2 regions of the Raskinella chloraquaticus genome follow, and region 2 is predicted to be linked to the other one. Evidence: predicted binding sites of a transcription regulator. Region 2 holds the regulator's gene; the other holds the start of a gene.
What was found. The regulator LexA, encoded in region 2, represses DNA repair genes until DNA is damaged. The targets are predictions, from matches to a motif close to TGTTCNNNNTGTGTTCNG.
Positions count from the first base shown of each region.

Region 1: a site for LexA is predicted at 2,112-2,129, ahead of recA (recombinase RecA). Genes of this name have one in related genera too.

Region 1 covers NZ_JAKFWN010000034.1:14,547-18,758, reverse strand. Annotated here, with positions in the region: gene ACINK1_RS11950 (FTR1 family protein) at 1-568, opposite strand, end outside; gene ACINK1_RS11945 (cupredoxin domain-containing protein) at 577-951, opposite strand; gene ACINK1_RS11940 (SGNH/GDSL hydrolase family protein) at 1,210-1,983, shown strand; gene recA (recombinase RecA) at 2,256-3,338, shown strand; gene alaS (alanine--tRNA ligase) at 3,589-4,212, shown strand, end outside.
Region 2 covers NZ_JAKFWN010000006.1:172,853-177,064, forward strand. Annotated here, with positions in the region: gene ACINK1_RS03665 (ComEC/Rec2 family competence protein) at 1-1,326, shown strand, start outside; gene lexA (transcriptional repressor LexA) at 1,452-2,171, opposite strand; gene glp (gephyrin-like molybdotransferase Glp) at 2,285-3,481, opposite strand; gene moaC (cyclic pyranopterin monophosphate synthase MoaC) at 3,475-3,972, opposite strand; gene trpC (indole-3-glycerol phosphate synthase TrpC) at 3,969-4,212, opposite strand, start outside.

The sequences.
Region 1 (4,212 bases), on a different contig from region 2:
GAAAGGTGATCAACCATCCGGTGACCGAAAAGAGATAGCGGGCGGGAATGGTGACCAGCCCCCAATAGGTGAGGGCGCTGAGGCTGGCGCCAAGCGCAAAACCAGTCAATCCACCGGCCAGCAATTCGGCTGCTGATGCTGTTTCAGAGACGGCGATACCGTACATGAACAGCACCACCTCGGAGCCTTCACGCAAGACAGCAATGGCAATGACAATCGCCAGCGCCCACAAGGAGCGTTTGCCGGTGACGACCTCGCTGCCAAGCTGGCGCATCTCGCAAGCCAGTTCGCGGCCATGCGATGCCATCCACACATTATGCCAGATGAGCATGCAGACGGCTGTTCCCAGCAGAAGTGAATTGAAAATTTCCTGGCCGGCGCCGGCGAGGGCTGCAGAAATGCCGCCGGCGAACGTCGCCACAACCAGACTGCCGGCCACGCCGATTGCCAACCCCGCCAGAACCATGGGCACGCGCCAGTGGACGCCGCGTGTTACCGCCAGCACAATGCCAATGATAATCCCGGCCTCGATGACTTCACGAAAGACGATGATGGCAGAAGACAGCATGTCACACCCTATTCAACGATCAGAACGCCCTGAGCGGTTGCCTCATGGAACTCGCCGTAGAACTTGTATCGGCCCGGTGTCAGCGGTCGCACATTGATACGCGCTTCGCTCTTTCCCGCGATCACTTTCTCGATCTTCAAAACCTTGCTCTCGAATTCCTCGGCCGACGCATCAAGGTTCTTGACGATCAAAACCAGCGGCTTTCCGGCAGGGACTTTGACTTCCGCTGGCTGGAAGCGATGGTTCGAGATGGAAATCTCCACTGTCTCCTGCGCCAGGGCAGGCTGGCTGACGAGCGAAAGGACCAATAGAGAAACCGCCAGAACGGCTGAATAAGTTGTCATCAAGCCGGCAGAGCGCAGACCGCGTCGAAATTGAGTCATTCGTTTCTCCAATCGATGGGGTTCAAGGCCCCATTATCAGATGCTGGCACACCAGCGTTCGTGCAGCCTTCATCGCGCCAGACGCAGGCGGTGGTCAACGCCTATCTTTTAGACTTATTACAAAGAAAGTGGATTTTTATCCTGGTGTTTGCCTGACATATTGGTGCCAGCTATTTGATAACGGGCGTGAATGGCCGCCGACGGCCTGCCCCGTGATGGCTGAAACGCGCGCTTCCACGCGAGGGTGCTGATGGAACGATGTGGGACGTTGCTGTGAAGACATGGATGATCCTTGCTGGCGTGGCGATGCTGATGGCGGGCCTTGCCCCGGCACGAGCCGAGTTGCCGGCCTTGAGCCGTGCGTGCGTGGCTCCGCAGCGCGATATCGCGACAGCAGCACCCCTGCCGACGCTTGGCGCGCGTATCGAGCGGCGCGAAAAGGTGACGATTCTGGCTATTGGCTCGTCATCGACATCGGGTGTCGGCGCCTCGTCGCCCGAGCATGCCTATCCCGCACAATTGCAGTCCATCCTCACAGCACAGCTCAAGCCGGTTGAGGTTGCAATCATTAATCGCGGCCTGTCGGGTGAACTGGCGACAAGCACGGCAGCGCGTTTGCGGGAGGAAATCCGGCATGAAAACCCTGACGTCGTCGTCTGGCAGGTGGGAACGAATGACGCGCTGTCGCGGGTCTCGGTCGCGCAATTTGAGCGCACGCTCAGCTCAACCATCGGCTGGCTCAGGCGTCGTCAGGTTGATGTTATCGTTGTCGGGGCGCAATATGCTCCCCAGGCAGCCGACCAGAGCCATTTCCTGGCTATCGCCAGGGCGCTCGAGCGGGTGACGGCAGCCCGCCATGTTGCCATTTCGCGGCGCTACGCCGCCATGCGGTTTATCGCCCGATCGGGCAAGCACATCCTGATTTCTGATGATGGTTTGCATCTCAACGATACCGGATATCGTTGCATGGCCGAACATGTGGCGCAGGCGTTGATCGCGAGCCTGGAGCGGGGCGGACGCGGTACAAAATAAAGAAAAATATATGATATCAATAATTTAATTGTATCAATCTTTCGTCGATCACATCATGTGGTCCTGCCCGTTCGCGCTCATAACCGGAGTAGCGGGACGTCGCTCGACAAAAATCTGCATTAACGAAAAAGAACAAATTGCGAACTAGAACAAAATGTGTACATTGTCGTTTGAAGGCGATCAGACCGCAGTCGGTCGCAGGTGACGGCAAGGTTTGACGAGGACACGTGTCGCAGATGGTTTTTAACAGCTAGATTGCAGGAGGATTCGCTATGGCTCAAAATTCGCTTCGGCTTGTCGAGGGGGACGGTATGGACAAAACCAAAGCGCTGGACGCCGCGCTGTCGCAGATTGAGCGTGCCTTCGGCAAGGGTTCGATCATGCGCTACGGCGCCAACCACAAGGCGGTCGAGATCGAGTCAGTGCCGACAGGATCGCTCGGCCTCGATATCGCGCTGGGGATCGGCGGCCTGCCGCGCGGGCGCGTGGTCGAGATTTACGGGCCTGAATCATCGGGCAAGACGACGCTGGCGCTGCACACGATTGCCGAAGCGCAGAAGCGGGGCGGGGTGTGCGCCTTTATCGATGCCGAGCATGCGCTGGATGTCATTTATGCGCGCAAACTGGGCGTGACCCTCGATGATCTGCTGATTTCGCAGCCGGATTCCGGCGAGCAGGCGCTCGAAATCTGCGACACGCTGGTGCGCTCCGGCGCGGTGGATGTGCTGGTGGTCGATTCTGTAGCGGCGCTGACGCCGCGCGCCGAGCTTGAAGGCGAGATGGGTGATAGTCAGCCGGGCATGCAGGCGCGCCTGATGAGCCAGGCGCTGCGCAAGCTGACCGCCTCGATCTCACGCTCCAAGACGATGGTCATCTTCATCAATCAGATCCGTATGAAGATCGGCGTCATGTATGGCTCGCCGGAAACCACTACCGGTGGCAACGCCCTTAAATTCTACGCGTCCGTCCGCCTCGATATCCGCCGCATCGGCGCGATCAAGGATCGCGAAGAGGTGGTTGGCAATCAGACACGCGTCAAAGTGGTGAAGAACAAGCTGGCGCCGCCCTTCAAGCAGGTCGAATTCGACATCATGTACGGAGAAGGTGTGTCCAAGATGGGCGAACTCATCGACCTTGGCGTCAAGGCCGGCGTCGTTGACAAGTCGGGGGCTTGGTTTTCCTTTGACAGCCAGCGCATTGGCCAGGGGCGTGAGAATGCCAAGAATTTCCTTAAACAACATGCGGAGATGGCCGAGCGCATCGAGGCGGCGATCCGGCAGAATGCGGGGTTGATCGCCGACAAGATCCTGCAGGGAACGCCGGAGGCTGACAGCGATGGCGAGGAGCCGGTCTGACGTCTGCTGGGGCAATGGCGGCATTGTCCGGCTGAAGCCTGCCGGACATGTGATCTGTGGATAGCGCGTGTCGGCGGTGCGAGGCTGATCTTGGTTGCCTCGCATCGTTTGCCGCTTCGCGCGCCCTATCTTGGCTCGGGCGATTTGTCGCCTCACGCCGGTTATTGTCGGCTATGGCGCACTCGCACTGCTGGACAAAGCCTGAGGCCGATGCCTAAAACGGCTGAGTGGCTTTGGGGTTTGACACAGCATGAGCGGCGTTAACGATATTCGTAGCGGATTTCTGGATTTCTTCCGGCGTGAGGGCCATGAAATCGTGGCCTCGAGCCCGTTGGTGCCGCGCAACGATCCGACGCTGATGTTTGCCAATTCCGGCATGGTTCAGTTCAAGAATCTGTTCACCGGCCAGCAGGTGGCGCCCTATCGCTGCGCGACGACGGCACAAAAATGCGTGCGGGCGGGCGGCAAGCATAATGATCTCGACAATGTGGGCTACACGGCTCGCCATCTCACTTTTTTCGAGATGCTGGGTAATTTTTCCTTCGGCGATTATTTCAAGGAACGTGCCATCGATATGGCGTGGCGGCTGGTCACGCGCGAGTTCGGGCTGGCGGCTGAGCGCCTCTATGTGACGGTCTATCATGATGACGAGGAGGCTGCGGGCTTCTGGCGCCGGATCGCCGGGCTGGGGGATGACCGTATCATCCGTATCGCCACCAATGATAATTTCTGGCGCATGGGTGATGTTGGTCCGTGTGGCCCGTGCTCGGAAATTTTCTTCGACCATGGGCCGAAGGTCGCCGGGGGCCCGCCGGGTTCGGCTGAAGCGGATGGCGACCGGTTTGTGGAGATATGGAACCTCGTTTTCATGCAG
Region 2 (4,212 bases):
TCAGGGTTGCACATGGCGCTGGTGGCGGGTGGAGCATTCTGGCTGGTGAGGGCCGTTCTGGCCGGTTTTGGCCCGCTGGCGCTGCGTCTGCCGTTGAAAAAGATCGCGGCGGTGGTGGCACTGGTGACGGCTGCGTTCTACGAAGTGGCGTCAGGGGCGGAAGTGGCGACGACCCGCTCTTTTATCATGATCTGCATCGTTTTCGCCGCAGTCCTGCTGGACCGGCCGGCGCTGACGATGCGCAATCTGGCTTTGGCCGCCTTGATACTGCTCGCCTATCACCCCTCATCCCTCGTTTCGCCGAGCTTCCAGATGTCGTTTGCAGCAACCGCGACGCTGATTGCTGTTTATGAGCACAAATTGCTGCCGCGCTTGGCGACGCGAGAGCAGTCCCGCGGCTTGCGCTTTGCCAGCCGCTTCGCCGAAGCGGTGCTGGCGACGGCCATCGTCAGTATTCTGGTTGAGATCGCCATGTTGCCGATCACCCTCCATCATTTCCATCGCATCGCCTGGTTTGGCGTCGTTGGCAATGTGCTGGCGATGCTGATCGTCGACATCTTCGTCATGCCGATGGCAGTGTTGACGCTCATCATGCTCAACATCGGCCCGGCGGGCTTTGCCATTGATGCGCTCGGGTTTGGCGTGGCGCGCATGCTTGATATCGCGCGTTTTGTCGCTGCCTTTCCCCACGCCACATCATTGCTTCCCGGCTTCAGCGTCGCGGCCATGCTCTGTGCGGTTTTCGGCACCATGTGGATGTGCTTCTGGAAGACCCGCATAGCCCTTTTCGGCATGGTTTTTTATCTGGCTGGCGTCGCTCTATGGCTCATCGAGCCACAACCTGATCTGTATGTGTCGGCCAGCGGTCGGCTTGTCGCGGTCCGCGATGGCGGATCTATCCTGCGGGCTGATGGGGTGCCGGCTGATCGATTTGCACTGTCGCGCTGGCTGGAAGCAGATGGCGATACGCGCCAGCCTGAGGCGGCGACACTGAGCGGCGGCAGGCGATGTGACGCGCTGGGTTGTACGCTGCCTCTCGGTCGTGATCATCTGGTGGCGATAGCCAAGACACCTGAGGCGGTGGAGGAGGATTGCCGCCGTGCCGATATCCTGATCATTCCCGATGGTGTGGCGCCATCGTCATGCGCCTTTCCACGCCTGATCCTCGACGGTCAGGTGATCCGCAAGGCTGCTGGAATGGTCATCTACTGGCGCAACGGTCAGCCGCGCATCGTATCAAATGCGCAGACTTGCGGTGAGCGAGCGTGGTGTCCGTCAAGCGATCTGCGCTCGCGTGACGTGTGGTGGCGGCGTCCCGGCAGCTAGGGCAGACTGCGTTCAAACAGCATCGCAATCTTCACTTATCTTATTGTTTTTACGTACTGCTACAGAAAACCGATTCCTTCATTTTTGCAGTATGCCCTCATGCGAGGCAAAGCGCGGCGCGCCGATCAATAGCGGCGCAGCAGGCCCACAAGCTTGCCCTGGATCTTCACGCGGTCGGGACCAAAAATACGGGTTTCGAAGGTCGGGTTTGCTGCTTCCAGGGCAATGGAGGCGCCACGCCGGCGTAACCGCTTCAAGGTTGCCTCCTCATCATCGACCAGCGCCACCACGATATCACCATTATCCGCGCCGTCCTGACGACGCAGCAGCACTGTATCTCCGTCGAAAATACCCGCCTCGATCATTGAATCGCCGCGTACCTCGAGCGCGAAATGATCACCGCTGGTCAGAAAATCAACCGGTACCGAGATCGTGTGCGAATGGGTTTCGATGGCGCTGATGGGCGTGCCAGCGGCAATCCGCCCCATGACCGGGATCGCTATCACGCTGTTGGCGAAGTCTTCCACCGGTTGCGCGGCGGCGCGTGGCGCTGGCACCCTGCCAAGACCGCCTTCAACAACCGAGGGCGAAAAGCCCCGCCCGCGCGGAGAGCCGAGGCCGGGCGCGACCGAATCCGGCAGTTTCAGAACTTCCAAAGCGCGGGCGCGATGCGGCAGGCGGCGGATAAAACCTCGCTCCTCAAGCGCTGTGATCAAGCGATGGATGCCCGATTTGGAGCGCAGATCAAGCGCTTCTTTCATTTCATCGAAAGAGGGGGGAACGCCCTGTTCCTTCAAGCGCTCGTGAATGAACATCAGCAGCTCAAATTGCTTGCGCGTCAGCATGTCTGGCGATTCCTCACAGCGAAACAAATCAGGAACTTTTTGTACCTGTTCTAGTTGTGTTCCGCAAGCGTAAAGAAAGAATTAAGATTGATCAAACGATCAAAAGCGCGCTCTCAGGTGGATAATGGCAGGACGGTACACATCTCTCCGGCCCGCGCAGCGGGCGCGTGGGGAGGGCGACGGATGAGGCCGTTGGCGCCTGCAAGAACAGATTGCAGCGAGGAATCCTGTCTGGAGAAGGCGGTGGCGGTGATGGTGCCGTGCGGATCGCTGACCAGGCGGGCGCGCAAGTAGTCTTCGCGCTCGTCATTGGCAGGCAGATCGGCGCTGAGGCGGGCCAGACACTGCTTTGGTTCAGATGCAAGCCCGAGGAGGGCGCGTATCAGTGGCAGAACGAAAAGCCAGCAGCATACAAACGACGACACCGGATTGCCGGGCAGTCCAAGAAGGCGGAGCGACCCGGCAGTGCCAAAGATCAGCGGCTTGCCGGGGCGCATGGAGATACGCCAGAAACCGAGTTCGCCACCAGCGCGCGCGAAGGTTTCCTGGACCAGATCATGATCGCCGACCGACGCGCCACCAAGCGTGATCATCACATCGGCTGGTATGGCGATTGCTGCCGCAAAACGCTGTGCCAGCAGCTCTCTCTCGTCGCGAGCGATACCAAGATTGATCACCTCGGCGCCGGCGGCAAGGCAGGCAGCGCGCACGGCATAGAGTGAGGAGGAATGGATCTGGCCGTCGGCCCGTATCGCTCCGGGCGGTACGATCTCGTCGCCGGTCGCAAGAATGGCGATGCGCGGGCGTCTGACGATGGCGAGCTGGCGATGATCGGCCGCCGCTGCCAGACCGATGGCGGCCGCATCCAGTTGATGGCCAGCCTCCAGGACCACATCACCGAGGCTGAAATCAAGTCCGAGCGCGCGGACAAAGGGAGAGGATGGCAGCGCAGGAAAACGGACGTCATCGCCCTCGCGGCTGGCGAACTCCTGCGGGATGACTTTGTCGGCACCGGCGGGGACGATCGCGCCGGTGAAAATGCGCACCGCCTGACGTTCGCCAAGACTGCCGGCGAAAGGGCTTCCGGCCGCCGATTGACCAATGACGCGAAACGAGGCGTCCTGAGCTGCATCCATCGCTCGTATCGCGTAACCATCCATCGCGGCAGCGACGAAGGGAGGTTGCGACAGCCGGGCCAGTAGAGGGTCGGCGAGAACGCGTCCCTGCGCGTCGTCGATTGACGTGATTTCGGCAGGCAGACGGTTGACGCCGGCCAGAATGCGGCGGCGCGCCTCCTCAACGCTCAGCACGCGGACTGATCCTGGGCGATGAAATGACCCGAGCGCCCGCCACTCTTTTCAACAAGATGAATGCCCTCGATCCGCATGCCGCGATCAACCGCCTTCACCATGTCGTAGATGGTGAGGCAGGCAAGCGAGACGGCGGTCAATGCCTCCATCTCGACACCGGTCTGGCCGGCGACTTTGACGCTCGCCGTGACGCTGATGCCGGGCAGATTCTCATCGATGGCCAGATCAACGGTGATGGCGTTCAGCAGCAAGGGGTGGCAGAGCGGGATCAGCTCATGGGTTTTCTTGGCGGCCATGATGGCGGCAATGCGCGCGGTACCCAGCACATCGCCTTTCTTGGCGTTGCCGGAGGCAATGATTGCCATGGTCGCGGCGGCCATCACCACATGGCCCCTGGCAATCGCCACACGCTCGCTGACGGGCTTGGCGCCGACATCGACCATGTGAGCTTCGCCGGCGGCGTTGAGATGTGAGAGGGCTGGGTTCGTCATGAGATCAACGCCGGATGAGAAATCGGTGTCAGCAGCGCCCGCGTTGCTGCGGCCACGTCGCTCTGGCGCATCAGGCTTTCGCCGACCAGAAAGGTCGAGACGCCGCAGGCTCGCATGCGGGCAATGTCAGCAGGGTTGAAAATACCGCTCTCGCTGACGATGAGCGCGTCCGGCGGCAGCAGCGGCACCAGCGTTTCCGTGGTTGCAAGCGAGATGTCAAACGTCCGCAGATTGCGATTA